3 regions of the Halomonas zincidurans B6 genome follow, and region 3 is predicted to be linked to each of the others. Evidence: predicted binding sites of a transcription regulator. Region 3 holds the regulator's gene; each other region holds the start of a gene.

Region 1 (9,781 bases), 1.4 Mb from region 3:
CAACGCCAGTACCGGCTTCGACCAGAACGGCCGCCCGCAGGTCAACATCAACCTCGACGGCACCGGCGGCACGCTGATGAACCGCGCCACGCGCTCCAACATCGGCCGTTCGATGGCGGTGATCTACATCGACAACAAGACCCGCACCCGCACGGTGATGGAGGACGGCAAGCAGGTCGAGAAACGCGAGCCCTACGTCGAGCGCGGCATCATCAGCTTGGCAACCATTCAGAGCGCGCTGGGCAACCGCTTTCGCATCACCGGGTTGGATTCACCCACCGAGGCCCAGGAACTGGCCCTGCTGCTGCGTTCCGGTTCGCTCGCCGCGCCGATGTACTTCGTCGCCGAGCGCACCATCGGGCCGAGCCTCGGCAAGCGCAACATCGAGCAGGGCATATTGTCGGTCGAGATCGGCATGTTGCTGGTGGTGGCGTTCATGCTGATCCGCTACAAGGCGTTCGGCGTGGTCGCCAACCTGGCGTTGGCCACCAACCTGGTGCTGCTGGTCGCCGCGCTGTCGATGCTCGGCGCCACCCTGACGCTGCCCGGCATCGCCGGTATCGTGCTCACGCTGGGCATGGCGGTTGACGCCAACGTGCTGATCTTCGAGCGCATCCGCGAAGAGATACGCGCCAAGATGCCGATCCAGCAGGCGATCCACGCCGGCTACGAGCGTGCCTTCACGTCGATCGTCGACGGCAACATCACCACCCTGCTGGTGGCGGTGATCCTGTTCTCGATCGGCACCGGGCCGGTCAAGGGCTTCGCCGTGACGCTGTCGCTGGGCATCCTGACCTCGATGTTCACCGGCATCCTGGTCTCGCGCGCGATCGTCAATCTCTCCGTCGGCGGCAAGCCGGTGAAGAAACTCTGGATTTAAGGGGCTAACGCGATGCGACAGTTCGATTTCATGGGCAAGCGCCGCCTGGCCTTCATCGTCTCCGGCGTGATGCTGCTGGTCTCGCTGCTCTCGCTGTTGTTCCAGCAGCTCAATCTGGGGCTGGACTTCACCGGCGGCACGCTGGTCGAGATTCGCTACGCCGCGGCGCCGGCGCTCGAGGCGGTGCGCCAGGCGCTGGAGAGTGCAGGCTTCAGCAACGTCTCGGTGCAGACCTTCGGCGCGCCCTCGGAGATCCTGGTGCGCCTGCAGCAGGCCTTCGATCCCGGCGTCGGTCAGCAAGTCACCGAGGTGCTGCGCCAGAGCGGCGAGAACGTCAGCCTGGTGCGCGCCGAGTTCGTCGGCGCCCAGGTCGGCGGCCAGCTGCGCGACCAGAGCGGTCTGGGCATGCTGGTGGCCCTCGGTGCGGTGGTGCTCTACGTGGCACTGCGCTTCCAGTACAAGTTCTCGCTGGGCGCGCTGCTGGCGTTGGTCCACGACGTGATCATCGTGCTCGGGGTGTTCTCGCTGTTCCAGATCGATTTCGACCTGACCGTGCTGGCGGCGGTACTGGCGGTGATCGGCTATTCGCTCAACGACACCATCATCGTCTACGACCGGATCCGCGAGAACATCCGCAAGTCGCGCATCGAGCACATGCCGACGATCTTCAACGAGGCGATCAACCAGACCCTGTCGCGCACTCTGGCGACTTCCGGCACCACCCTGCTGGTGTTGCTGGCGCTGCTGACGCTGGGTGGCGACATGATCCAGAACTTCGCCCTGGCGCTGATCATCGGCGTGGGCGTGGGCACCTACTCGTCGGTCTATGTCGCTTCGGCGCTGCTGATCTCGGTCAAGCTGCAGCGCGAGGATTTGATGCCGGCGCAGAAGGAAAACGCCGACGGCGAGGAAGAACTGCCCTGACGCGGCGCCACGAATGCCTGGCAAGACCCGCGACACCCCGCCTTGGCGGGGTGTCGTCGTTCAGGCGCGGACTCAACCCGGGTCGCCGATGCGCAGGCCGTGCTTGCGCAGCTTGCGCACCACGCTGGGCTGGCTGATGCCCAGCCGCGCGGCCAGCGCATAAGTGCTGGGTAGCTCGCCGCACAAGCCGGCGAGAATCCCGCGCTCGGTGGCATCGAGCGCCTGGCGCAGCGTCTGGCCCTCGGTCAACCCCGCCGGAGTGTCGACACAAGGACTGCCGGGCGGCTCGGGAGCGCCGCTACTCGCCGCATTCGTCGGCGCGCCGATCAGCTCGCCGGGACTCGCCAGCCAGGTGCGCTCCATCCAGTTTTCCAGCTCGCGCACGTTGCCCGGCCAGTCGCGGCCCATCAGTTCCGGCCATACGCTCGGGTGCAGCACCTTGGACTGGCCGTAGCGCTGGTTGAGCCGCTCGAGCTGCAGTTCCGCCAGCCCGGGAATATCCTCGCGGCGCTCGCGCAGCGGCGGCAGGGTCACCGGAATGACGTTGAGCCGGTAGTACAAATCGAGGCGAAAGGCGCCGCTCTCGACCCGCGCGGCGAGATCCTGGTTCGAGGCCACCACCAGGCGGAAGTCGACCCGCCGCGAACGGGTGTCGCCGAGCCGGGTGACCTCGCCGTCCTGGATCACCTTGAGCAGCTTGCTCTGCATCGCCAGCGGCAGCTCGCCGATCTCGTCGAGAAACAGCGTGCCGCCGTCGGCCAGCTCCAGCATCCCGGCCTTGCCCTGGCGGGCCGCGCCGCTGAACGCCCCGGGCTGGTAGCCGAACATCTCGGACTCGAACAGCGCCTCGGGGATCGCCGCGCAATTGACGTCGATGAACGGCTTCTCGCGACGCGCGCTCCAGCAATGCAGCTGACGCGCGAAGGCGGTCTTGCCGACGCCCGATTCGCCGAGCATCAGCACCGTGGCGTCGCTGGGCGCGACCCGCTTGAGCAGCAGCGCCACCTCGCGCATCACCCCGCTGCGCACTTCCAGGCTGCCGAGTTCTAGATCCTCGTCCAGCGGCGGGGCTCCGCCACGCTTCAGGTGTTCGCTGAAGCGCCGCTGCAGCAGCGCGTATTCGTCCTGCAGCAGTTGCAGGTCGGTGAGATCCATCGAGCGCGAGACGATGCGCACCAGCACGCCGTCGAGGAATACCGGATGCGCCTCGGCGATCACCCGCCGGCCGCTGCCGGTGTGCTGCATCAATTGCGCCGGCTGGCGGGTGCGCATCACTTCCTGGGTCACCGACGGCGACAGCACGCCGCGCTCGACCAGTTGCTGAACGGTGCTCGCACACAGCTCCTCGCGCCCCAATCCATACACCGCCGCGCTGCCGGGGCTGACATTGCGAACCCGGCCCTCGGCATCGACGATGAAGAAATGCTCGTGAGCGGTCTCGACGATGGTCGAGAGCACCGCGCTGTCGATGTCGCTCATGTCGCTTCCCGAGATGTGATTCACTTTCGCATCAATGATACACGGATGAATCGCAAAGAGCCCCCAACGATTCATCGATGAATCACGGCGAGGATGCAGCCCGCCAACCACGCCGCCCAGGCGCTGGCATGGTTCATGCAAAGTACACACAACGTCAGTGATCGATAACAATGCCGCTTCAGGAGGCCGCATGGACAAGCCGAACCTCAACCAGCCGCTGGGCGGCAACGAGATGCCGCGTTTCGGCGGCCCGGCGACGATGCTGCGCCTGCCGACCCAGACCACGGCCGCCGGCCTGGACGCCGCCTTCATCGGCATCCCCATGGACATCGGCACCTCCAACCGCCCGGGCACCCGGCTCGGCCCGCGCCAGATCCGCGACGAATCGCGCATGCTGCGGCCCTACAACATGGCGACCCGCGCCGCGCCGTTCGACAGCCTGCAGGTGGCCGACATCGGCGACGTGCCGATCAATACCTTCAACCTGCCCAAGAACCTCGACATCATCAGCGGCTACTACGACGCAGTGCTCGCCCAGGGCTGCGTGCCGCTGACCCTGGGCGGCGACCACACCCTGACCTGGCCGGTCCTGCGCGCCATCGCCAACAAGCACGGCCCGGTGGGGCTGATCCACATCGACGCCCACGCCGACGTCAATGAGCACATGTTCGGCGAGGAGGTCGCCCACGGCTGCCCGTTCCGCCGCGCCCAGGAAGAGGGCCTGCTCGACAGCCAGCGGGTGGTGCAGATCGGCCTGCGCGGCACCGGCTACGCCGCCGATGATTTCGACTGGTGCCGCGACCAGGGCTTTCGCGTAGTGCCCGCCGAACAGTGCTGGTACCAGTCGCTGGCGCCGCTGATGGCCGAGGTCCGCGAGCAGATGGGCGACGGCCCGGTGTACATCTCGTTCGACATCGATGGCCTCGACCCGTCGGTGGCGCCGGGCACCGGTACCGTCGAGATGGGTGGCCTCACCGCCCAACAGGGGCTCGAGATCGTGCGCGGCGCCTGGGGCCTGAACGTGGTCGGCGGCGACCTGGTCGAGGTCTCGCCGCCCTACGACACCAGCGGCAATACCGCGCTGATGGGCGCCACCCTGCTCTATGAAATGCTCTGCGTGCTGCCGGGCGTCGAGCGCCGCTAATCCACGACGGCGTTGGTCGTGGCCGGCCGGCGCCGTTTTGATCCGCTTTGCTGATCGACAACAACAATGGGTAACCACCATGTCTTCCAATCAAGCCACGGCCGCAGGCCGTAACGACAGCAACGCGCCCGATGGCGGGCGCATCAAGCCGCGGGCGCTGATCAAGTTCCTGCTCCCCTCGCTGATCGGGATCGGCATGTTCCTGATCCCGTTTTCCACCGGCGACGGCATCAATATCGGCATGGGCATGCTCGCCGACGGGCTCAAGGCGCTGCTCGGCGCCGCGCTACCGGCGATCGCCGTGGCCGTGCTGTGCCTGTCGGTGATCCTGACCGCGCTGATCAAGCTGACCCGGCCGGGCTGGGCCCGCGACGGCGCGGCCAACGAACTGTTCGACGTCGAGCCGCTGTGGTTCGCCATGCGCGTGCTGGGTGCCGCGTTCGCGCTGATGACCTATTTCCAGGTCGGACCGGGCTTCATCATCGCCGATTTCACCGGCGGCGTGATGCTCAACGACCTGGCGCCGGTGCTGCTGACGTTCTTCTTCTTCGCCGCTCTGCTGCTGCCGTTCCTGGTCGACTTCGGTTTCATGGAGTTCATCGGCAGCCTGGTGCGCAAGCCGTTCCGGCTGATCTTCGGCCTGCCGGGGCGCAGCGCCATCGACGCCACCGCCTCGTGGATGGGCTCCGGCACGGTGGGCGTGCTGATCACCACCCAGCAGTACGAGCAGGGCTATTATAACCGCCGCGAAGCGTCGGTGATCGCCACCAACTTCTCGATCGTGTCGATCGCCTTCGCGCTGCTGGTGACCAGCTTCATCGGCATCAATCAGCTGTTCGTGCAGTTCTACCTGACCGTGGTGGTCGCCGGATTGATCGCCGCCGTCGTGGTGCCGCGCCTGCCGCCGCTGTCGCGCAAGCCGAACAGCTATTACGAGCCGGTGGGCTGCCGACTCGAGGAGGAAAATACCCGCCGGGTGGGCGTGCTGCGCTTCAGCCTCGGTCAGGCCGTGGCCGCCGAAACGGCCCCGGGTCCGCGTGCCCTGGCGCGCAGCGCGATGCTCAACGTCGCCGACATCTTCCTCGGCCTGCTGCCGCTGGTGGTGGCGATCGGTACCGTGGCGCTGATCCTCGCCGAGTTTACGCCGCTGTTCACCTGGCTCTCCTACCCGATGGTGCCGGTGCTCGAGTGGCTGCGCATTCCCGAGGCCCAGGCCGCCGCCCCGGCGACCCTGGTGGGCTTCGCCGACATGTTCCTGCCGGCGGTGCTGGCCAAGGACATCGACAGCGAGCTGACGCGCTTCGTGATCGCCTGCCTGTCGCTGACCCAGTTGATCTACATGTCCGAGATCGGCGCGCTGCTGCTCAAATCCAAGATCCCGCTCAAGCTCTGGGAACTGGTAGCGATCTTCCTGCTGCGCACGGCGATCACCCTGCCGATCATAGCCTTCATCGCGCACACCTTCGTGTTCTGAAGCAAAGCGACGGGCTACGAGCCGCGAGCCGCGAGCCAAAAATGCTAACGAAGCCCGAAGCCAAAGGATAAACAATGACCTGCGCCGAACTGCTGATCCGCTTGCTGCGCGAACGCTACGCCGTCGATACCGTGTTCGGCATTCCCGGCGTGCACACCGTCGAGCTGTATCGCGGCCTCGAGGATCAAGCGATACGCCACGTCACCCCGCGCCACGAGCAGGGCGCCGGGTTCATGGCCGACGGCTACGCCCGGACCAGCGGCAAGCCCGGCGTGTGCCTGATCATCACCGGCCCCGGGATGACCAACATCGCCACCGCGATGGGCCAGGCGCTGGCCGACTCGGTGCCCATGCTGGTGATCTCCAGCGTCAATCGCCGCGACACCCTGGGCCGCGGCCAAGGACGTCTGCACGAACTACCCTGCCAGCAACAGACGCTGGCCGGGGTGGCGCGCTTCAGTCATACCCTGCTCGATCCCGAAGCGCTGCCCGAGGTGCTGGCGCGCGCCTTCGCGGTGTTCTCCTCGGCGCGCCCGGGGCCGGTGCATATCGAGATCCCCATCGATCTGTTCGCCGCCCCCGTCGCGCCGCCCGCGCAGTGGCCCGGCGCCCGGCTGTATCGCCCGGCGCCCGACCCGGCCAGACTGGCCGAGGCCGCCGAGTGGCTGCGCGAGGCCGAGCGCCCGCTGGTGCTGCTCGGTGGCGGCTGCGTGGATACCGCGAAGAGTGCGCGACAGCTCGTCGAGCGTCTCGACGCGCCGTGCGCCACCACCATCAACGCCAAGGGCCTGCTGGGCCGCGATCACTCACTCGACCTGGGCGCCAACACGGCGCTGCCGGCGGTACGCGAGCTCGCCCGCGAGGCGGACGTAATCCTGGCCGTGGGCACCGAGCTCGGCGAGACCGACTACGACGTGGTCTTCGACGACGGCTTCGCACTGACCGGACGACTGATCCGTATCGACATCGACGCCGAGCAGCTGGTGCGCAACCAGGCCACCGCCCTGGGGCTGGTCGGCGATGCCGGCCGGGCGCTGGAATTGCTGCTCGCGCACTTCCCCACATCACTGACACGCGGCGGCGCCCAACGCAGCCGAGCCGTACGGGAAGCGTTGGCACTGGAGAGCGACCCGGCTTTCTCCACCTTCGTGCCGCTGTTCGCCACCCTGCGCGAGGCCCTGCCCGAGGCGGTGCTGGTCGGCGATTCAACCGCCCCGGTCTACGCCGCCAATCACCTGGTCTCGCAGCCCGCGCCACGGCGCTTCTTCAACGCCTCGACCGGCTACGGCACGCTCGGCTACGGCCTGCCGGCAGCGCTCGGCGCGGCGCTGGCCCGACCCGAACTGCCGGTGGTCGCGCTGGTCGGCGACGGTGGCGTGATGTTCACGCTCTCCGAGTTGGCCACCGCGGTGGAGGAGCGCCTACCGGTGGTCGTGCTCTTGTGGCACAACGCCGGCTACGAGGAGATCCGCCGTTACATGGATGCCCACGGCGTCGCCCGCCTGGGCGTCGATCTCAAGGCACCCGACTTCCAGCAACTGGCCAGCGGCTTCGGTTGCGCGGCGAGCCGCGTCGGCAGCCCACACGAATTAGCCACGGCGCTAGCCAACCGGCCAAGCGGCGCCCCCTATTTGATCGAGGTCGATGCCTGCGCCTGGCAGAATGCCCTCTGATCCGTCCCGAGGAACCTCCATGCAACAACTCGACAAGCAGTTCATCGACAACCGCTGGGTGGCCTCGCACGGCAGCCGCCGCCTGGCGGTGGTCAACCCATACACCGAGCAAACCATTGCCGAGGTGACCGCCGGCGACAGCGCCGACGTCGATGCCGCGGTTGCCGCGGCACGTCGCGCGCTGCCCGCCTGGCGGGCGCTGTCGGGTGCCGAGCGCGCGCGTTATCTGGATGGCTTCGCCGAGGTCCTGACCCGGCGCCGCGAGGAACTCGTGCATTTGTCGTCGACCAACAACGGCAAGGCGCTGGCCGAGGCGGGTATCGATCTGGACGACGCCATCGACTGCTATCGCTACTACGCAGGGCAGGCTCGCGCACTCGACGCCCGCCAGGGCCAGCCGGTGGCGCTGGAAATGGAGGGTGTCGAAGCCAGCAGCTACTTCGACCCGGTGGGCGTGGTCGGGCTGATCACGCCGTGGAACTTCCCGCTGGTGACCAGCGCCTGGAAGCTCGCCCCGGCGCTGGCCGCCGGCTGCACGGTGGTCTTCAAACCCTCGGAAGTCACCCCGCTGCCCGAGCAGGCACTGGCCGAGATCGCCGAGGAGATCGCTCTGCCCGCCGGGGTGTTCAACCTGGTCCACGGCGACGGCGAGGGCGTGGGTGCGCCGCTCAGCGCCCATCGCGGCATCGACAAGATTTCCTTCACCGGCAGCAACCGGGTCGGCGAGGCGGTGATGCGCGCCGTCGCCGAGGGCAGCCGCGGCATCTCGCTGGAGCTCGGCGGCAAGTCGCCGATCCTGGTGATGGACGACGCCGACATCGGCGAGGCCGCCGACTACGTGATGGCCGGGCTGTATTTCAACGCCGGCCAGATCTGCTCGGCGACCTCGCGGCTGCTGGTTCACGAGGCGCTCGCCGAGCCGCTCTATCAGGCGCTGGCCGAGCGTATCGACGCGCTGGTGCTCGACGACCCGCTGGACGACGCGACGACCCAGGGGCCCATGGCCAGCGCCCGCCAGCGCGACGCGGTGCGCAATTACCTGGCGATCGCCGCCGAAGAGGGCCTGAACGCGGTGCGCGACGCCAGCCACCGTCGCTTGCCGGAACAGGGCTATTTCATCGCTCCGACGCTGTATCGCGACGTGCCCGTCGACAGCCGGCTGTGGCGCGAGGAGATCTTCGGCCCGGTGCTCTGCGCGCGCAGCACCGCCAGCGAAGCCGAGGCCATCGAACTGGCCAACGACAGCGAGTTCGGCCTGGCCGCCACGGTCATCAGCGGCGACGCCGAGCGCGCCCGGCGCATCGGCCGGCAATTGCAGGCCGGCAGCGTGTGGTTCAACAGCGAACAGCTGATACCGCCGCAGGCCGCCTGGGGTGGCTACAAGCGCAGCGGTATCGGCCGCGAGCTGGGCCCCTGGGGGCTGGCCAGCTATCAGGAGGTCAAGCACTTGATCGGGCCGGCCGGGAGCGGACCTGCGGACCAATCGCCGGGCGAACCGTCGGGACCGTCCATCAGAGGGTGGCGATGATCGGTAAGGATCATGAGATGCAGCCAAGCAGACAAACTGTTTCTCCGTTTCTTATCAATATTAATTATCTCTTGCAAATGCTAAACTTTATCAATAAGGTTTGCATGTTTGCCGATACAACACGACTTCATCGGCACGCCTTCAAGCGAACAGTTCAAGCTTTGAATCTGAGCAAGGGAAACTCCTCATGCCACACCATAAGAAATACCGTACGCCCTGGATGCTGCTTCCCGCCGTCCTCTGCACGACTCTGCCTACGGTCACGTTGGCACAGACCGCCGCCTCTTCCGGCGGAAACCAGGCCGCCGACAACGAACTGTCACCGCTGGTCGTGACTGCCACCCGCAACAAGAGCCTTGTTGGTGAGACGCCCCAGAAGGTGATCATCATCACCCGCGAGCAGATCGAGCAGCAGCTAGCCATCACCAATGATCCCAGCCAGGTGCTCAGCAACCTGATTCCCTCCTACTCGCCCAGTCGCCAGAAGCTCAATAACAGCGGCGAGACCTTCCGTGGCCGCTCGGCGCTGTTCATGGTCGACGGCGTGCCCCAGTCCAACCCGCTGCGCGACGGCGGCCGCGACAGCTACACCATCGACCTCTCCATGGTCGAGCGCATCGAGGTCATATACGGTGCCAGCGCCGAGCAAGGCCTGGGCGCCACCGGCGGCATCATCAAC
Region 2 (9,781 bases), 2.0 Mb from region 3:
GCTGACGCTTAATGGCGCAGAAGCCGTCAGCGATCCACAAGGGCCAACCCTGGCCCCTGGCTATCAGCTTAGCGTGACACCGATGTCATGGACTACTCGCCGTGGCAGGCCGATCGCGACCGCTGCGCAGGCGATCGAGCTGACGGTAGCCGATCGCTTCGAGCAGCTGGCTGCGCCCCGGGTGCGGCTCGCCGGCCAGGTCGGCCAGCGTCAGCGCCACCCGCAGCACGCGATGATAGGCGCGCGCCGAGAGCTTGAGCCGAGTCAGCACGTCGGCCAGCCAGGCGCGCTCGGTGTCGCTCAGCGCACAGGCTGCCTCGAGCTCGGGGCCCGGCAGGCGTGCGTTGAGAAAGCCCCGGGCGCGTTGCCGCTCGCGGGCCGCCAGCACTCGCTCGCGAACCTGCACGGAGCTTTCGCCACGGGTATCGGCGGTGAGCTGGTCGGGCGGGATTGCCGGCACTTCGACCTGCAGATCGATGCGATCGAGCAGCGGACCGGAAAGCCGCCCCTGGTAGCGCTGCACCTGGGCCGGGGTGCACACGCAAGTCTGGCGCGGGTCGCCCAGGTGCCCGCAGGGACACGGGTTCATCGCCGCCACCAGCTGGAAACTGGCCGGAAAGCTGCGTTGCTGGCTGGCCCTCGCGATATGGATCTGCCCCGATTCCAGCGGCTCGCGCATCACCTCGAGCACGCTGCGGTCGAATTGCGGCAGCTCGTCGAGAAACAGCACTCCTTGATGCGCCAGCGAGATCTCGCCGGGGCGCGGCCGCGAACCGCCGCCGACCAGCGCCACGCCGCTGGCGGTGTGGTGCGGCGAGCGAAACGGCCGCTCACCCCAGCGTTCGAGCAGGTCGAGCCCGCACACCGAGCGGATCGCCGCGACCTCGAGCGCCTCGTCGGGCGACAGCGGCGGCAGAATGCCCGGCAGGCGGCTGGCGAGCATGGTCTTGCCGGTGCCCGGCGGGCCCGAGAACAGCAGGTTGTGGCCGCCCGCCGCCGCGACCTCCAGCGCCCGGCGCGCCTGGTACTGACCGCGCACGTCGGCCAGATCGGCCAGCGGCTGCTCGGGCAGCGTCGGCGTCGTCACCCAATGCGGTTCGAGCCGGGCCTGGCCCAGCAGATGGGCGACCACCTGGGAAAGGTGCTCGGCGGGCAGCACCTGCAGGTCGCCGGCCAGCGCGGCCTCGTCGGCGTTACCTGCGGCGACCAGCAATCCGCGCCCCCGTGCCTTGACCGCCAGCGCCGCCGGCAGCACCCCGGTAACCGGACGCAGCCGGCCGTCGAGGGCCAGCTCGCCAAGACACTCCACTCCCTCGAGGGCGGTGGCCGGCACCTGCTCGGAGGCCACCAGGATGCCCAGCGCAATGGGCAGGTCGAAGCGTCCGCCTTCCTTGGGCAGGTCGGCCGGTGCCAGGTTGATGGTGATGCGTCGTGTGGTGGGAAACTCGAAGCCGGCGTTGAGCAGTGCGCTGCGCACCCGCTCACGGCTCTCGCGAACCGCGGTTTCCGGCAGGCCGACCAGGGTCATGCCTGGCAGGCCGTTGGACAGATGGACTTCGACCAGGACCTCGGGCGCGTCCAGCCCCAGCCCCGCACGCGTGGTGATGATGGCTAATGCCATGGCCGCTCCTTGCCCGGCGGATGCTCAAGCGACGTCGCATGCCAAGTTTCTCGTTCACCTTCCAGAAACGATAGCGACCCCGCACCCAGTGCCTGTTCCAGCCTGTTCATTGATACAGGCCTAGTGATACAGATCGGCGCGGGGACTGCAAGTCTCGAGGCCAACGCAAGAGACCGCGCTATGGCGGCTTGGGCGATGAGGCGTCGGTATCCTCGGGGGGCGCCGTACCCTTGGCGGATGATGTATTTCCGGAAGCGGTCTTGCTGGACGCTGCCGTGTCCTCGGGTGGCGCTGCCGTGTCGGCGGCGACCATCGCCGGCGATCCCGGCGCGCCGGCACTGTCGTCGAGACTGGCTTCGAGCGCGGCGACCTGCTTTTCCAGCGACTCGACCCGTGCCCGGGTGCGCTGAAGCACATCCATCAGGATGTCGAAGTCCTCGCGGGTCACCAGCTCCATGCGATCGAAGGCTCCACGCATCACGTTATGCACGTTGCGCTGGATCTCTTCGGGCGCGTGAGAGGCATCCTGAAGGCGCTCGCCCAGCTGCTGGGCGAGGCGGCTGATCCGTTCGCTACTGATCATCGGCCCACTCCTTGTTGCGGTTCTCCTCAGCATACGCAAGGCAATTCGACAACGCATGCCCTGTTATGGCGCATCGCTGCGGCAGCGGCGCACCAAAACGGTGATTGGCAGTGCAGCAAAGCGATTCACTGCACCATAAGACTGACCGGATGGCAGTTCAGATCTATGAAATTACTACAGAAAAAACGAACTGGCACGGCTTGCGCTTGATAGCTTCAGGCGCAAGCCGACAACGGGAGACAAGGGATGAAACTCATCACCGCCATCATAAAGCCATTCAAGCTCGACGACGTTCGGGAGGCGCTCGCCGATAACGGCGTGCAGGGCATCACCGTCACCGAGGTCAAGGGCTTCGGTCGTCAGAAAGGGCATACCGAACTCTACCGGGGTGCCGAGTACGTGGTCGATTTCCTGCCCAAGGTGAAGATCGAGATCGCAGTCGACGACAGCCGTGTGGAAGGCGTGCTCGAGGCCGTCAGCCAGGCCGCCAACAGCGGCAAGATCGGCGACGGCAAGCTGTTCGTCACGCCGCTTGAAGACGTCATTCGTATTCGCACCGGCGAACGCGGGGCCGACGCCGTTTGAGGCGCGGGGCCATTCCTGAATTCAGCGAGACTATAACGATGACAGAGCTCAATTACGCGCTCGATACATTCTACTTCCTCATCAGTGGCGTGCTGGTGATGTGGATGGCCGCCGGCTTCGCGATGCTGGAAGCGGGCCTGGTACGCTCGAAGAACACCGCAGAAATCCTGACCAAGAACGTCGTGCTGTTCGCTATCGCCTGCACGATGTATCTGGTGGTCGGCTACTACATCATGTATTCGAGCAGCGCCGGCGGTTTCCTGCCCAGCCTCGGCTTTCTGATCGGCAGCGAGAACGGCGTCGATGCAGTCTTGAGTGGCGGCGATGACGCGCCCTACTACTCGGCGCGTGCCGACTTTTTCTTTCAGGTGGTGTTCGTGGCGACCGCCATGTCGATCGTCTCGGGCGCCGTCGCCGAGCGCATGAAGCTGTGGGCGTTCCTGGCCTTCGCGGTGGTGATGACCGCGGTCATCTACCCCATCGAGGGCTACTGGACCTGGGGCGGTGGCTGGCTCTCCGAACTGGGCTATTCCGACTATGCCGGCTCCGGCATCGTTCATCTGGCCGGCGCCTCCGCCGCATTGGCCGGCGTGCTGGTGCTCGGGCCGCGCAAGGGCAAGTACGGCAAGAACGGCGCCATCTACGCAATCCCCGGCGCCAACATGCCTCTGGCCGCGCTGGGCACCTTCATCCTGTGGATGGGCTGGTTCGGCTTCAATGGCGGCTCCGAATTGAAGGTCTCCGACGTCGCTTCCGCCAACAACGTGGCTCAGGTACTGCTCAACACCAATGCGGCCGCCGCCGGCGGCGTCATCGCCGCGCTGATCCTGGCCAAGGTCTGGTTCCGCAAGGCCGACCTGACCATGGCGCTCAACGGCGCGATCGCCGGTCTGGTATCGATCACCGCCGATCCGCTGTCACCCAGCGCCCTGGGTGCGACGCTGATCGGTGCCGTCGGCGGCCTGCTGGTGGTGTTTGCCATCGTCGGCCTCGACAAGCTCAAGCTCGACGACCCGGTCGGTGCTATCTCGGCCCACGGCGTGGCCGGCATCTGGGGCGTGATGGTGGTGCCCGTCAGCAACGCCGATGCTTCCTTCGGCGCGCAGTTGATCGGCACGATCGGCATCTTCGCCTGGGTCTTTATCGCCAGCCTGGTCGTATGGCTGATCATCAAGGCGATCATGGGCGTGCGGGTCAGCGAAGAGGAAGAATACGAAGGCGTCGACCTGGCCGAATGCGGTCTCGAAGCCTACCCCGAGTTTACCGCCGGCGGCGGCAACAAGTGAGCGTGTCCGGGCTCGACAAGCGAGCCCCGGCGCAACGAGTGAGCTGGCGTGCTCCCCTGGCCCCCTTCGGGGGGTCTTTTTTATTCCGATAGCGAGCGGTGTATGCTTGATAGCAAATTGACCGACGCAAACCGGGGCCGCGCGGCCGTCAGGCGCGCGACGATACCCGCATCCTAGCGAGGAGTACGAGCATGAAACTGGTGACCGCCATCATCAAGCCGTTCAAGCTGGACGATGTCCGTGAAGCGCTGTCCGAAATCGGCGTTCAGGGCATCACCGTGACCGAGGTCAAGGGCTTCGGTCGCCAGAAGGGCCACACCGAGCTGTATCGCGGCGCCGAATACGTGGTCGACTTCCTGCCCAAGGTCAAGCTGGAAGTCGCCGTCGACGATGCCATGGCCGAGCAGGTCATCGAAGCCATCACCCAGGTTTCCAACACCGGCAAGATCGGCGACGGCAAGATCTTCGTCTCGCCGCTCGAGCAGGTCATCCGGATTCGTACCGGCGAGACCGGCAAGGATGCGGTCTAAGCGCGAAGCTATAAGCCAAAATAGCACCACAACCACTAGCCAAGTCAAAAGCAAAAAGCTTTTGACTTGGCTTTTTCTTACGGCTTATGGCTTACAGCTCCGGCGAAGCCGGTTACTTCTCGACGAACGCCCGCTCGATCACGTAGTCGCCGGGCTCGCCCATGCGCGGCGAGATCTTGAAGCCCAGGTCGTCGAGCAGCGCGCTGGTCTCGTCGAGCATCGCCGGGCTGCCGCAGATCATCGCCCGGTCCTGCTTGGGATCGAGCGGCGGCAGACCGGTGTCCTCGGCGAGCTTGCCGCTGCGGATATGGTCGGTGAGCCGGCCCATGGTGTGGAACTCCTCGCGGGTCACCGTGGGGTAGTAGACCAGCTTCTCGCTGATCTCCTCGCCGAGGTATTCGTGCGCCGGCAGTTCCTTGCCGATGAAATCGGCGTAGGCGAGTTCGCTGACGCTGCGCACGCCGTGAATCAGCACGATCTTGTCGAAGCGCTCGTAGGCCTCGGGGTCCTGGATCAGGCTCATGAACGGCGCCAGGCCGGTGCCGGTAGAGAGCATGTAAAGATTGCGGCCCGGCAGCAGGTCGTCGGTGACCAGCGTGCCGGTGGGCTTGCGGCTGACCATGATCTGATCGCCGACCTTGAGGTGCTGCAGGCGCGAGGTCAGCGGACCGTCGGGCACCTTGATGCTGAAGAACTCGAGGTGATCCTCGTAGTTGGGGCTGGCGATCGAGTAGGCGCGCATCAATGGCTTGCCGGCGACTTCCAGGCCGATCATCACGAATTGCCCGTTCTTGAAGCGCAGGCTGCGTTCACGCGTGGTGCGGAAGCTGAACAGGGTGTCGTTCCAGTGATGGACGCTCAGCACTTCTTCCAGGGCAAACTTGCTCATCGAAGCCTCCAAATATATTCCATAAAAGCATAAAAAAGCGTTAATTTCGTTACCGTCATTCTAAGTCGGTAGTGATTATCTGTTAAATGGGTTGTCTGGATAACGCTTATCGGCAATATTGATATGGCACTTGCCATCGAGACTCCCATGCGTTACACCCTGCGCCAGCTCGAAGTCTTCGTCGCCGTCGCTCAGCAACAGAGCGTATCGCGCGCCGCCCGCGAACTGGCACTCTCGCAATCCGCCGCCAGCACCGCGCTCGCCGAGCTCGAACGGCAGTTCGATTGCCAGTTGCTCGACCGCATCGGCAAGCGCCTCAAGCTCAACGCGCTGGGCTTTCAACTGCTGCCCAAAGCGGTGGCCTTGCTCGACCGCGGCGAAGAGATCGAGGAGTTGCTGCGTGGCCAGCGCGGCGTCGGCTCGCTGGATGTCGGCGCCACGCTGACCATCGGCAATTACCTGGCGACCCTGTTGATCAGCGACTTCATGCAGCGCCATCCCGGCAGCCGGGTGCGCCTGCAGGTGCGCAATACGGTGTCGATCATCGAGCGCATCGTTCAGCACGAGCTCGACCTGGGGCTGATCGAGGGCGATTGCCAGCATGCCGACGTCGTCATGCAGCCCTGGGTCGAAGACGAGTTGACGGTCTTCTGCTCGCCGCGCCACCCGCTGGCCGGTGCCGCCGATGTCTCGCTCGAGCGGTTGCTGCGTGAGGCCTGGATCATGCGCGAGCAGGGCTCGGGGACCCGGCTGACTCTTGAACAGGCCACCCGTCATCGCCGTGGGCGGTTCAACATCCTGCTCGAGCTCGAGCACACCGAAGGCATCAAGCGTGCGGTCGAGTCCGGTCTGGGCATCGGCTGCGTCTCGCACCTTGCGCTGCGCGACGCCTTTCGCCGCGGCAGCCTGGTGCCCATCGCCACTCCGCAGCTCGATCTCAAACGCCAGTTCGCGTTCATCTGGCATCGCCACAAGTACCTGAGCACCGGCATGCGCGAATTCCTGCGGCTGTGCCAGCAGATGACCGAAGGCGCCCGGCGCAGCGACGAGATCGAGCTGCCGAGCATTCCCTGAGTCGCCGACACGGAATCCGCGCATGTGCAAGCATCCGGGATCGATTCCGCGGCAACGCTTGACGCAGCGCCCCGTGGCGGCGAGCGGGCGAGCGTCTATAACCCTGGCGGACGCCGATCAACGCGTCGGAGCAGGCTCCAGGCCCAGCAGGGCAGCATGCAACACGCGATCGCGACCGTCATGCTTGGCGGCGTAGAGGGCATCGTCGGCGCGCCGGTAGAGCGAATCGCTGCCATCGCCAGGCTGGTGATTGGCGATGCCGGCGCTGACGGTCACCGCGGCGACCGACCAGGCATGCTCGCGCACCGCCCGACGCAAGCGCTCGAGCGCCCCCAACGCCTGTTCCGGTGAGGCCCCGGGCAAGAAGATCGCGAACTCCTCGCCGCCGATGCGAAACAGCAGGTCCTGGTCGCGAAAGACACGCTGCATGAGCAGGGCGAGCTCCATCAGCACCTGGTCCCCCGCCGCATGTCCGAGACTGTCGTTGATCGTCTTGAAAAGGTCGATGTCCAGCAACGCCAATGCGAAAGGTCCAGCGGCCGGCCCTGCCCGGGTGCGCTCGGTCAATGCTTCGCTGAAGGCGCGGCGATTCTTGAGTCGCGTCAGCCCGTCGCTGTAGGCGTGCGCCTCCAGGTGCCGGTTCTGGCGAGACAGCTCCTGATGGTGCGCCTCGAGCTCCGCCTGGAGACGCTGCAACTCGTCTATCGCCAGCTGCTTTTCATCAAGTGCCGCTTCGGCCGCCTCGCGCGCCGCGATCAGTTCTCCTTCGAGACCGCTCCTGCGCGGGACCGGCGTCAGCGACCAATGGACACACGCCTGGTCCAGGTACTCGGCGGTCCGGAAACCGCCCAGCACCGGCAGCGTTTGCTCGTCAGGCGTGGCGAGTGCCAGCTGAATTTCATCGCCTTGCTGATGGCGTTCGACGCTGAGCGCCACATGCCAGTGGTAGAAGGCACGCGCCGCGGGCGTCAGCAGGTCGGCAAAGCACGTCCCGGCCAGATCCGCGCGGCCCAGCCAGTCCTCGATCCGGGCGTTGACGGCCAGCACCCATCCCTCACGGTCGGTCACCAGCATGCCACAGGGGGACTCGTCCCAGTATGCCGCAACCTGTTTCGCTTGCATCGTGGTTTCCTCGGAGCGCCGGTCGCGCCTCGCGCTACAGATGCGCCCGCAACCGCTCGGCCAGCAATGCAGGATCGCTCATGTGCGGATAATGCCCACGACACGGCAGCCACTCGAGGCGGGCATCGGGAATGTTGGCGTGCAGGTATTCGGCCGCCTGGGGTGGCACCACCGCATCCTCGTCGGTGTGCATCACCAGCGTGGGGATCGTCAGTTGCCCCAGCGCATCGCGGGTGTCGCTGTAGAAGGTGACCTCGGCGAACTGGCGGGCGATGCGCGCGTCATTGGCCAGGAACTGGTTGCGCAGGTGACGCTCGGCGACATCCTTGCGCTGCGAACCGATGACGTTGGCCGCCATCGAGCCCGCCCAGGCGAAGTAGTTCTGCTCCATCATCGTCAGCAGTTCGCCGAGTTGCGCCGCGTCGAAACCGCCCCGGTAATCGGGAGGGTCGTCCAGATAACGGCTGGAGGCGCAGAGCATCACCAGTTGCCGGAAACGCTGCGGCGCCTCGATGGCCGCCAGCATGGCGATGATGCCGCCGATCGAGTGGCCGACCACGGTGACGGCTTGGTCCCCGAGCGCCGCGCAGACCGCCAGCAGATCCTCGGCATACCCCTGCAGGGCGGCGTGCCGGTGCCGGCTATAGACGGTCTTGAGGGCGCGACCACAGCCGGCCTGATCGTAGCGAGCTACCCGCCAATCGGGCTCGAAGGCGCGAACCAGCGGTACCCAGACCCGCTGATCGCAACCGAAACCATGCAGCAACAGCAGCGTGCGCTCGCCCTGCCCGGTGATGGTCACGCTGTGTCGGTCGAGTATCGATGCGGCCATGCAAGCTGCCCGTGGATGAGTGACGGCTACCGTCATGGCCGGATGAAGGGCGGCCCGATACGGAATCAGCCTCGTCGAAAGGGTAATATCCTAATGGACCCGCGGAGCAATTACACGGCGCCGAGCACCGCCCGGTTTAACGCTTGGTCGGCTTGCCCGCCGCCCTGGCCTGTCGCAGAGTAACGGCACCGTTGATTTTCAGGTTCCGCGCCGCACATGTCCTTCGATACCACCACGCTCAACCAGCAGATGACCCATTTCGACGGCCACGACTCGCTGTGGCTGTTCGGCTATGGCTCGCTGATCTGGAAGGCCGACTTCGCTTACCTGGAGCGTCGTCCGGCGCATATCCTCGGCTGGGCGCGGCGCTTCTGGCAGGCCTCTCACGACCACCGCGGCACGCCCGAATCGCCCGGCCGGGTGGCGACGTTGATCCGCGCGCCGGGAGCGGCGTGCCACGGCATGGCCTATCGCATCACCCCGCAGACCCTCAAGCCGCTCGACGTGCGCGAAAAGAACGGCTATCTGCGGGTCGTCACCCCGCTTTACTTCGACGATGGCGCGCGTCACGAAGGACTGGTCTACATCGCCCGCGAGGACAACGCCGCCTTCGCCGGCCCCGAGCCGGAAGCCGCGCTGGCCCGGCGCATCGCCAGCGCTCACGGACCCAGCGGTCCCAACCGCGACTACCTGCTCAACCTGGCCAGCGCGCTGCGCGAACTCGGCCACGACGACCCGCACATATTCGCCCTTGAAGAACGCCTGCTTACCGGGGAGTGAGCCTGTAGACCTTCTGTTTGGCGAGGCGCTTCAGGACGTCGACTACACGCTGCTCAGCGACCCGCGACCGGCAGCCCGATTCTCGCCAATAGGCGCCGCACCGCGGAGCCTTTGACCGGCAGCGCGGATTAACTGAACCAATCGACGCACTGAGCCATCGCCTGCAGCGCAGCGCACGATCGCTTATCATCGTCGGGCCACCCCGTTGCGAGCGACTCATGCGTCTGGACTACACCGGCCCGTTGCCCGAGCCGATCGGCTTTCTGCTGATGCCGCGCTTCTCGATGATGGCGTTCTTCTCGGCGGTCGAACCGCTGCGCATCGCCAATCGCATCGCCGGGCGGGCGCTGTTCGCCTGGCGGGTGATCAGCCAGGACGGCGCACCGGTCACCGCCAGCAACGCCATGACCCTGCTCGCCGACGACGCCATCGCCAGCGCCCCGGCGCTGCCCAGCGTCGCGGTATGCGCCAGCTTCGAG
Region 3 (9,781 bases):
CGATGGACGCTTACAGATCCTCTTCGAAACGTGCCGCGAGCAACGCCTCGAGCGCATCGAGCGCCTGGCTGGCCTGCGGGCCCTCGGCTTTGATGGTCAGCCGGCTGCCACAGGGCGCGGCGAGCATCAGCAACGACATGATGTTGGCGGCATCGCCGCTGCGACCCTGATGATGAACGGTAACGCTGGCGTCGTAACCCTGACAGCACTGGACCAGCCTGGTCGCGGCACGGGCATGCAGGCCGCGCTTGTTGATCAGCGTCAGCTCACGCTGTGGCATCGGCGGCTCCCACGGCGGCGTGGATGCCCAATTCCCGATGACGAATTCGCACCCGGTAACGGCCGGTAAAGTGCTGCGCCAGACGTTCGGTCAGATACACTGAACGATGCTGGCCGCCGGTGCAGCCGATCGCCACCGTCAGATAACTGCGGTTGCTGGCGCGGTAGGCGGGCAACCAGCGTTCGAGCCAGTCGCGGATATCGTCGGCCATGGCGCCGACATCCGGATAATCCTCGAGAAAGGTCACGATCTCGGCATCTCGGCCATTGAACGGGCGCAGCCGCGGATCCCAGTAGGGATTGGGCAGGCAGCGGGCGTCGAAGACGGTATCGGCATCGAGCGGCACGCCGCGCTTGAAGCCGAACGATTCGAAGGTCAGCGTGAGCTGTTCGCTGGTATGGTGGGCGACCTGCTCGGCGATGCGTCCGCGCAGGTCGTGGACCGAGAGCTGCGAGGTATCCATCACCAGGTCGGCCAGATCCCGGATGTCCGCCAGTGCCTTCTCCTCGGACTCGATCGCCTCGGCCAGGGTCATCTGGCTATTACGGGTCAGCGGATGGCGGCGGCGGGTCGCCGAGTAGCGCTCGAGCAGGATCTTGTCCTCGGCGGTCAGATAGACCACCTGGCAATCGATGCCGCGCTGGCGCACGGCCTCGAGCTGCGCGGGAAAGCGCTCGAGGGCCGTGGGCAAGTTGCGCGCATCAATGCTGACCGCGACGCTGGCGCGCTTGCTGTCGGCCTGCTGGAGCTCATCGATCAGCGCATCGAGGAGCATCGCCGGCAGGTTGTCGATGGCATAGAAGCCCAGGTCCTCGAGTGCCTGGAGGGCGATCGACTTGCCGGATCCGGAGCGGCCACTGATGATCACGAGTTGCATGGGGCGGCTCCCTTGTCACGATGAGTCACGAGGCGGTCGTATGACGCTGGGCATACCAGACCCGAATTGAATAGGCCGGGGCGAATTAAAGCGCAGCCTTCAGGCTACCTGGCCTGCCGCGGCGCGCTACCGGCGCCGCCATCGAGGGCATGGATGGCATCGATGAGCGTTTCGTGCAGTTCACGCTGGCTGGCACTGTGGCGCAGCCGGTTGCGGGTGTCGGCGTCGTTCATGATGCCGGCGACCTGGGCGAGTAGCGCCAGGTGGGTGTCGTCGGCCTCTTCGGGTACCAGCAGCACGAACAGCAGGTCGACCGGTTCGCCATCGACTGCATCGAAATCGATCGGCTCCTGTAGCTTGATAAAGCCGGCTACCGGCGCCTTGCAATGGGGATTGCGCGCATGGGGAATGGCCACGCCATTGCCGATGCCGGTACTCCCCAGCCGTTCACGACCGATCAGCCGGCTGAACACCTCCTGGCTGTCCAGGCTAGGGGTGTTCTGGGCGATGAAGGTGCTGAAGAACTCAAGCACGCGCTTCTTGCTCCCCCCGGGCACGGCAAACAGAGTGCGTTCGGGGGGCAGTATGGTTTCCAGTGACATGATGGGGAGTCAGCGGGCGCCGGCGCCTTGCGCGCGGGCCTGGGCCTTTTCCTTGTGTTTGACGAGTTGGCGGTCGAGCTTGTCGGCCAGGGCATCGATGGCGGCGTACATGTCGCCGTTCTCGGCTTCGGCATGCAAGTCAGCACCCGCTGCGTGAAGCGTGCAGGCCGCCTGATGGCGTTCCTTCTCGATCGAGAGCGTTACCTGCACGGTGGTGATGTTGTCGTAGTGGCGTTCCAGCCGCGCCAACTTTTCGTTGACGTAGTCACGCAATGCATCCGTCAGTTCGACGTGATGGCCGGTGATGTTGGCTTGCATGGCACGTTCCTTTTCGACGAGTGATGGCCGATTGTAACCCTTTTTGCAGCTTAGCAAACCCCTCGCGGGATGGTGGCCGCAAACGTCGCTTGTCGAGAGCGGGAAGACATGTGAATCGACGTTTCGATGCGATAGGGCGCGGCACTTTCCTTGTGCCGGGGAGAGAGCTGCATATGTCTGAAGGAGCCTCAGGCGAGGCGTCTGCGTTCACCGGAGGAGGGGATGCCCAGCGCTTCGCGATACTTGGCGACGGTGCGTCGCGCCACCGCGATGCCATCGGCGGCGAGCAGCTCGACCAGCTTGCTGTCGGAAAGTGGCTTGCGCGGCGGCTCGTCGCCGATCAGCTTCTTCAGGCGTGCGCGTATCGCGGTGCTGGAGTGCGCATCGCCTTCGCTGCCGCCGCCGACATGGCTCGAGAAGAAGTACTTGAGTTCGAAGACGCCGCGCGGGGTATGAATGAACTTCTGTGTGGTGACCCGCGAGATGGTCGATTCGTGCATCTCCACGGTCTGGGCGATGTCGGCGAGCACCAGCGGTTTCATGGCCTCCTCGCCACGCTCGAGGAAGTCGAACTGGCGGATCATGATCTCGCGACCGACCTTGAGCAGGGTGTCGTTGCGACTCGACAGACTCTTGATCAACCAGCGCGCCTCCTGAAGGTGCTGCTTCATGAAGGTGTTGTCGTCGCTCTTGTCGGCGCGCTTGATCAAGGCGGCATAGTCGGGCTGGACGCGCAATCGCGGTAGCGCCTCGGGATTGAGCTCGATACGCCAGCCCTCGCGAGTATGGCGAGCCACCAGGTCGGGGATCACGTAATCCTCGCCACTGGCGTCGAAGGCTTGGCCGGGGCGTGGATCGAGGGCGCGGATCAGGGCGATCACCGCATCGAGCTGGGCATCGTCGAGACGCAGCCGACGCTTGAGCAACTTGCGGTCATCATTGGCCAGCGCGTCGAGAAACTGGCGTACCAGGCGCTTGGCCTGGGGCAGCAGCGGCGTATCGTCGGCCAGCGTAGCCAGTTGCAGCAGCAGACACTCGCGCAGGTCGCGGGCGAATACACCGGTGGGGTCGAACTGTTGAAGACGATGCAGAATCTGCTCGACCTCGGCGGCCTTGAGTCCGGAAAGCCCCTGGCTGCGCAGGCCTTCCGTCAATTCGTCGAGCTGACCGTCGAGATAGCCGTCGAGGTTGACTGCATCGATGAGACAGTCGGCGATCGCATGTTCGCGACTGTCGAGCCCGGTCATGTCGAGCTGCCAGCGAAGGTGATCCTGCAGGCTCTGATCGGCGGTGTTGCGCTCGAAGTCGGGAGCGTCTTCGCTGCGTCCGGCGCCGGGGGCCAGATCCTGGTAGGTGTCCGACCACTCGCTGTCCAGGGCGAGTTCCTCAGGGATGTCGCTGGCCCAGTCGTCGTCGAGCGCTTCGCCGACGTCGGCTTCCCCGAAATCATCCTCCATCTCGAGCATGGGGTTGGATTCCAGCGCCTGCTGGATCTCCTGGCGTAGATCCAGCGTCGACAGCTGCAGTAGCTGGATGGCCTGCTGCAACTGAGGCGTCATGGTCAGCTGGGTGCCGACCCGAAGCTGCAACGTGGGTTTCATTGCCATGACAAGCGTGACTTCACTGAGAGGATTTCACGACACGTTATCCTGCTCGGTGAGGCCTTGCAAGTGTAAAAGCAATAACCATGCCATCATGCGGGCTAATACAGCTTGGCGAGACCTTGCGTGGAGGCGCGGGCTTGACAGCCGCCATCGTGCTGCGAGCGCTCAAAGGCGGAATTCGCTACCCAGATAGACCTCGCGGACCTTCTTGCTGGCGAGTATCGCTTCCGCGTTGCCTTCGGCGATGATCTGGCCGTCGCCGACGATGTAGGCGTTGTCGCAGATATCCAGCGTCTCGCGCACGTTATGGTCGGTGATCAGTACGCCGATGCCCCGATCGCGCAATTGACGGATGATCGACTTGATTTCGCCGACCGAAATCGGGTCGACCCCCGCGAAGGGCTCGTCGAGCAGGATGAACGCCGGCTCGGTGGCCAGTGAGCGGGCGATCTCTACCCGGCGACGTTCGCCGCCGGACAGGCTCATGCCCATGTTGTCGCGAATATGGGTGATATGGAATTCCTCGAGCAGTTGCTCGAGCTGGCGCTTGCGTCCCGGCTTGTCCAGGTCGCGACGCATCTCGAGGATCGCCATGATGTTGTCGGCGACCGACAGCTTGCGAAAGATCGAGGCTTCCTGAGGCAGGTAGCCGATGCCGGCGCGGGCGCGGTGATGCATCGCTGCGCGGCTGAGGTCCTGGTCGTCGATGCCCACCTCGCCGGCGTCGGCGCGCACCAGGCCGACGATCATGTAGAATGAGGTCGTCTTGCCGGCCCCGTTGGGGCCGAGCAGGCCGACGATGCTGCCCTGGCCGATCGATAGGCTGATGTCCTGGACCACGCGGCGATTCTTGTAGCTCTTGGCCAAATGCCGGGCGAACAATGTCTTCATCGCGCGGGGCTCTCCTCTGGGCTGGCCTCTGGACTGATCTCGGCCGGCGGGGTCATTGTTCGGCCGACTTCGGTGTCAGGCTCATGCGCACGCGCTCGTTCTCGGCTCCCTGGGCCTGGGAACGCGCCTGGACCTGACGGCTATCGAGGAAGTACTCGACATAGGCGCCCTTGAAAGTGTCGCTGGCCTGGTGCAGTTCGGCCTGGCTGATCAGTTCGACGCGTCGCTCGCCGGCGTAGTAGACGATCGTCTCGCCCCAGCCCTTGACCAGCGGATCGTCGGGCGCCGGGCGCTGTTCGAGATAGGCGCGCTCGGTGCCGCCGGTAGCGGTCACCAGAGTCACTTCGCCCTGGTCGTTGCGCTCGATCTCGACACGCTGAGCGGTCAATTTCATGCTGCCCTGCTGCATGGCGACGTCACCGGTGTAGACGGCGGTGCCGGCACGGTCGTCGAGATTCAGGCGGTCGGCGGCAATGTTGATCGGCTGGTTGGCATCGCCTTCCAGCGCCAGGGCCGGCGTGGCGAGCAGCGCCGCACCGGACAGGCCTAGGGCAGCGATTAGGGTGCGCATCATGATCCTGATTCCTCGTCGATCGGCGGGTGATAGCCGCGTACATTGCCGTTGAGCTGCATTTGTCCGCTGTCCAGCCAGGCATCGAAACGATCGCCGCGCACGCGTTGCTGAAACTTGCGCAGCACGGCCTCGCTTTCACTCCAGGCATGACCGGTTTCGGCGTCGTAAATCAAGACCTCGCTGTTGATTTTCCAGCCCTGTTCGGGCGCCTGGAGCTGGGCGTTGCCGCTTAGCTTGAGCGGATTGGCGTTGGCTCCCAGCCTACCTGTGTCGGCGCTGGCGAGCCAGACCCGGCCGCGGTCGTCGACGAGCCGAGCGTCGGGCGCTTGCAGCCGCGTCACGTCATCGGTGGGGGTATGCGTAAGCCGGGGTGTCTCGAGTCGCTGATAGGCGGTACCGGTCGCATCGAAGCGGGTCAGCGTGGCGTCTTCCAGGTAGTAATCGGGTTCGCCGCTCTCGCCCGTGGAAGGGGGCGAGGGCAACGAGATGAGGTTGCGTTGCTCGATCAAGGCCAGCAGCCCACCCAGCGCGAGCAGGATGAGCGCCAGCCACCCTTTGGGCGAAAGCCGCGAGAAACGCTGGAGCATCGTTCAGTTCCGGCCGTGGAGATAAGCGTCGAGCAGCGCCGTCCAGTGGCCCCGCATCTGCAGCAGGCCATCGCAGATCTCGCGTATGGCGCCGTGGCCGCCGGCACGCAGAGTGACCCAGTCGGCCCGCTCACGGACGTAGTCTGGCGCATTGGGCACGCTGATGCCGAGCCCCGCGTAGTGGATGGGGGCGAGATCAGGCAGGTCGTCGCCGCAATAGGCGAGCTGCTCGAAATCCAGGCCCAGCGTGTCGAGTAATTCGCGCAGCAAGGTCAACTTGTCGTCACGCCCTTGAAAGACATGTTCGATTCCCAGCGCCGCGGCACGCCGAGCCACCATCGGCGACTCGCGACCGGTGATGATCGCCACCTCGATCCCGGTGCGACGCAGCAGCTTGATGCCCTGGCCGTCCTGGGTACTGAAGGCTTTGGTTTCCTGGCCATCGGCCTGGAAGTACAGCTGACCGTCGGTCATCACGCCATCGACATCGAAGGCCAGCAGCCGCATGTGACGAGCGCGCTCGACCAAATGGGGGGGATGGGGCATCGCTGTCTCCTCAGACCACGCCGCTGACGAGCAGGTCGTGCATGTGGATGGCGCCGATGGGGCGGTCGTCGTCGTCGACCACGGCCAGCGCAGTGATCCGGTTGTCCTCCATGAGCCTGACGGCCTCGGCCGCCAGAATGTCGGCGCGAATCCGTTTGCCGCCGCGGGTCATTACATCGTCGACCCGCAGCGCGCGCAGGTCGCCATGCTGGTCGAGGGTGCGGCGCAGATCGCCGTCGGTGTAGACGCCGGCCAACCGGCCCTTTTCATCGACCACGCAGGTGAAGCCCAGCCCCTTGTGCGTGATCTCGAGCAGCGCTTCGCGCAACGGGCTGCCGATGACGACGCTGGGCAGCCGCGCGCCGCTGTGCATCAGATCCTCGACCTTGAGCAGCAGGCGCCGGCCCAGCGTGCCGCCGGGATGTGACAGGGCGAAGTCCTCGGCGGTGAAGCCGCGCGCCTCGAGCAGGGCCACCGCCAACGCGTCGCCAAGCGCCAGCGCGGCGGTGGTCGAGGCGGTCGGCGCCAGATCGAGCGGACAGGCTTCGCGCTCCACGCTGGCGTCGAGGTGGGCCTCGGCATGGCAGGCCATGGCCGAGGCGGGACGCCCGGTCATGCTGATCAGCGGCGTGCCCATGCGCTTCAACAGCGGCAGCAGCGCGGTGATCTCCTGAGTCTCGCCGGAGTTCGACAGCGCCAGTACCACGTCGCGGGCGGTGATCATGCCCAGGTCGCCGTGGCTGGCCTCGCCGGGGTGGACGAAGAAGGCCGGCGTTCCAGTGCTCGCCAGCGTGGCGGCGATCTTGCGTGCGATATGCCCCGACTTGCCCATGCCGGTGACCACCACGCGCCCCTGGCAGGCGAGGATCAGCCGGCAGGCGCGGTCGAAATCGTCGGACAGCTTGCCGATCAGTGTGGCGATGGCCTGCTGTTCCAGTTTCAAGGTGCGTCGGGCGCTGGCACGAAAGGCGAAGTCGATATCGATGGTCATGGCAGTGATTGTTGCCCCCGGGGCGATTGGACTCAAGAGGCGACGCTGCCGGACGCTCCGGCCGGTTCGTCGCAACTGTGCCGGGCGCTTATTAGACGCATAGTGGCGGTGGCATGCAAGGGTGAAACCCGGTCGGGCTGGTCGTGGTACGCTGGGTTAGGATACGATGTTCGATAATTTTTCACCACTGAGTCGCCTGAATGAACGAATCGCTGCTCGTCGAGGTGGAAGGATTGCGCTTTTCCCGTGGCGAGAAGGAAATCTTTCGCGGTGTCGATCTGCAGATTCCGCGCGGCAAGATCACTGCGATCATGGGACCCAGCGGCACCGGCAAGACGACGCTGCTCAAGCTGATCGGCGGCCAGTTGCGGCCGGACGCGGGGCGGGTCAGGATCGCCGGCCACGACGTGCACCGCCTGTCGCGGCGGGCGCTGTTCCGGCTGCGCCGGCGCATGGGCATGCTGTTCCAGAGCGGCGCGCTGTTTTCCGATCTCTCCGTGTTCGAGAACGTGGCTTTCCCGTTGCGCGTGCATACCGATCTGCCCGAGGCGATGGTACGCGACATCGCCCTGATGAAGCTCGAGGCGGTGGGCTTGCGTGGCGCTCGCGAACTGATGCCCTCGGAACTGTCGGGGGGGATGCTGCGACGGGTGGCGCTGGCCCGGGCGATCGCCCTGGATCCCGACTTGATCCTCTATGACGAGCCGTTCGTGGGGCAGGATCCGATCTCGATGGGCGTGCTGGTGCAATTGGTCAAGAAGGTCAATCAGGCACTGGGACTGACCGCCGTGGTGGTCTCCCACGACGTCAAGGAGACCCTGACGATCGCCGATTATGTCTACGTGATCTCCGATGGCCAGGTGATGGCGCATGGCACGCCGGCATCGCTGGATGACACCGGCGACGCCCGGGTGCGCCAGTTCATCCACGGTGAACCCGACGGACCGGTGCCGTTTCATTATCCAGCGCCGGATTACGTCACCGACATCATGGCCGGGAGGGTGCAGCGTTGAGCGATCGTCACGAAAATCGTAGCCATGCCTTGCCCGGTACGATCTTGCGCCGGGCTGTCTTGCGCAGGATCGCGGCGCTGGGTCGGACGACGCTGGATGCCATCGACGCGCTGGGGCGGGCGGGGATGATCCTGGTGTTGTCGAGTCTGACCGTGCCGTCACGGGAAGGCTGGCGGCTGTGGCTGCGCCAGATGCATTTCGTCGGCGTGATGTCGCTGGCCATCGTGCTGGTATCCGGCATGTTCATCGGCATGGTGCTGGGGCTGCAGGGCTACACCATTTTGGTCGATTTCGGCGCCGAGGATGCGCTGGGGCAGATGGTCGCCCTGTCGTTGCTGCGCGAACTGGCGCCGGTGGTCACGGCGTTGCTGTTTGCCGGGCGCGCCGGCTCGGCGCTGACCGCCGAGATCGGCCTGATGAAGGCCACCGAGCAACTCTCGAGCATGGAGATGATCGGTGTCGACCCGTTGCGCCGGATCATCGCCCCACGGTTGTGGGCGGGCTTCGTTTCGCTGCCGCTGCTGACCGTCGGCTTCAGTGTGGTGGGCATCTGGGGCGGTTACCTGATCGGCGTGCAGTGGCTGGGCGTCTTCGATGGCTCCTACTGGAGCAACATGCAGGACAGCGTCGGCTTCTTCGCGGATATCGGCAACGGCATGATCAAGAGCGTGGTGTTCGCGCTGGTGGTGACCTGGATCGCGGTCTTCCAGGGCTATGACCTGGTGCCAACCTCGGAAGGCATTTCGCGCGCCACCACGCGCACGGTGGTTTATTCTTCGCTGGCGGTGCTGGGGCTGGACTTCGTGCTCACCGCGACGATGTTTGGAGAACTCGGATGAGACGCAGCAAGGGGATAGAATTTGGGGTCGGCCTGTTCATGCTGGCCGGCGTGATCGGCGTGATCTTCCTGGGACTGCGAGTCAGCGGTCTGGGCACCGGCGTTACGGGCGATACCATGACGCTGCACGCCAATTTCGCCAATATCGGCGGTCTCAAGGTGCGCTCCAAGGTGACGCTGGCCGGCGTCGAGGTGGGGCAGGTCTCGGCGATCGAACTCGACCCTGAATGGTTCGACGCCCGCGTCACTTTCGAGGTCGACGACAAGCTCGAAGGCGTTTTGCCGCGCGACTCCACGGCGGCGATACTTACTGCGGGGCTGTTGGGCGAGCAGTACATCGGTCTGTCGATGGGCGGCGACCCGCAAACTCTCGAGGATGGCGATACGATCCGCGATACGCAGCAGGCCCTGGTGCTTGAAGAACTGATTCAGCAGTTCGTGTCGAACATGGTGAAGGATTGAGCAGGAGTCGAGTATGGCGATGCACAGCAAGTTTTTCGTTTTGCGTTGGTTGGCCGTGATAGGCGCGGTGCTATTGATGGCATCGGCGGCCCAGGCTCAACAGAAACCCGAGCAGTTGATCCGCGACAGCATCAATCAGCTGATGGGGCAGATCGAAGGGCGCAAGGACTACTTCGTCGCAAATCCCGATGAATTGAA

Evidence for each region. The regulator sigma-54, encoded in region 3, starts transcription at its own class of promoters, with help from an activator protein. The targets are predictions, from matches to a motif close to TGGCACNNNNNTTGCTNT.
Region 1: speB (agmatinase) is a predicted target of sigma-54. The motif match lies at 3,408-3,425, and genes of this name have one in related genera.
Region 2: HALZIN_RS0114440 (P-II family nitrogen regulator) is a predicted target of sigma-54. The motif match lies at 2,396-2,413, and genes of this name have one in related genera.

Annotation. Positions count from the first base shown of each region.
Region 1 covers NZ_JNCK01000001.1:2,430,245-2,440,025, forward strand. The annotation lists gene secD (protein translocase subunit SecD) at 1-880, shown strand, start outside; gene secF (protein translocase subunit SecF) at 893-1,804, shown strand; gene HALZIN_RS0111455 (sigma-54 interaction domain-containing protein) at 1,877-3,283, opposite strand; gene speB (agmatinase) at 3,474-4,427, shown strand; gene HALZIN_RS0111465 (YjiH family protein) at 4,507-5,901, shown strand; gene HALZIN_RS0111470 (5-guanidino-2-oxopentanoate decarboxylase) at 5,976-7,574, shown strand; gene HALZIN_RS0111475 (aldehyde dehydrogenase family protein) at 7,594-9,102, shown strand; gene HALZIN_RS0111480 (TonB-dependent receptor) at 9,290-9,781, shown strand, end outside.
Region 2 covers NZ_JNCK01000001.1:3,067,246-3,077,026, reverse strand. The annotation lists gene HALZIN_RS0114450 (YifB family Mg chelatase-like AAA ATPase) at 86-1,621, opposite strand; gene HALZIN_RS0114445 (accessory factor UbiK family protein) at 1,800-2,204, opposite strand; gene HALZIN_RS0114440 (P-II family nitrogen regulator) at 2,451-2,789, shown strand; gene HALZIN_RS0114435 (ammonium transporter) at 2,828-4,075, shown strand; gene glnK (P-II family nitrogen regulator) at 4,267-4,605, shown strand; gene HALZIN_RS0114425 (ferredoxin--NADP reductase) at 4,718-5,494, opposite strand; gene HALZIN_RS0114420 (LysR family transcriptional regulator) at 5,642-6,568, shown strand; gene HALZIN_RS0114415 (sensor domain-containing diguanylate cyclase) at 6,686-7,690, opposite strand; gene HALZIN_RS0114410 (alpha/beta fold hydrolase) at 7,725-8,522, opposite strand; gene HALZIN_RS0114405 (gamma-glutamylcyclotransferase) at 8,739-9,302, shown strand; gene HALZIN_RS0114400 (GlxA family transcriptional regulator) at 9,521-9,781, shown strand, end outside.
Region 3 covers NZ_JNCK01000001.1:1,035,264-1,045,044, forward strand. The annotation lists gene HALZIN_RS0104865 (HPr family phosphocarrier protein) at 11-280, opposite strand; gene rapZ (RNase adapter RapZ) at 267-1,157, opposite strand; gene ptsN (PTS IIA-like nitrogen regulatory protein PtsN) at 1,262-1,759, opposite strand; gene hpf (ribosome hibernation-promoting factor, HPF/YfiA family) at 1,769-2,077, opposite strand; gene HALZIN_RS0104885 (RNA polymerase factor sigma-54) at 2,266-3,684, opposite strand; gene lptB (LPS export ABC transporter ATP-binding protein) at 3,847-4,572, opposite strand; gene lptA (lipopolysaccharide transport periplasmic protein LptA) at 4,625-5,146, opposite strand; gene lptC (LPS export ABC transporter periplasmic protein LptC) at 5,143-5,733, opposite strand; gene HALZIN_RS0104905 (KdsC family phosphatase) at 5,737-6,279, opposite strand; gene HALZIN_RS0104910 (KpsF/GutQ family sugar-phosphate isomerase) at 6,290-7,270, opposite strand; gene HALZIN_RS0104915 (ABC transporter ATP-binding protein) at 7,471-8,283, shown strand; gene mlaE (lipid asymmetry maintenance ABC transporter permease subunit MlaE) at 8,343-9,122, shown strand; gene mlaD (outer membrane lipid asymmetry maintenance protein MlaD) at 9,119-9,583, shown strand; gene HALZIN_RS0104930 (MlaC/ttg2D family ABC transporter substrate-binding protein) at 9,597-9,781, shown strand, end outside.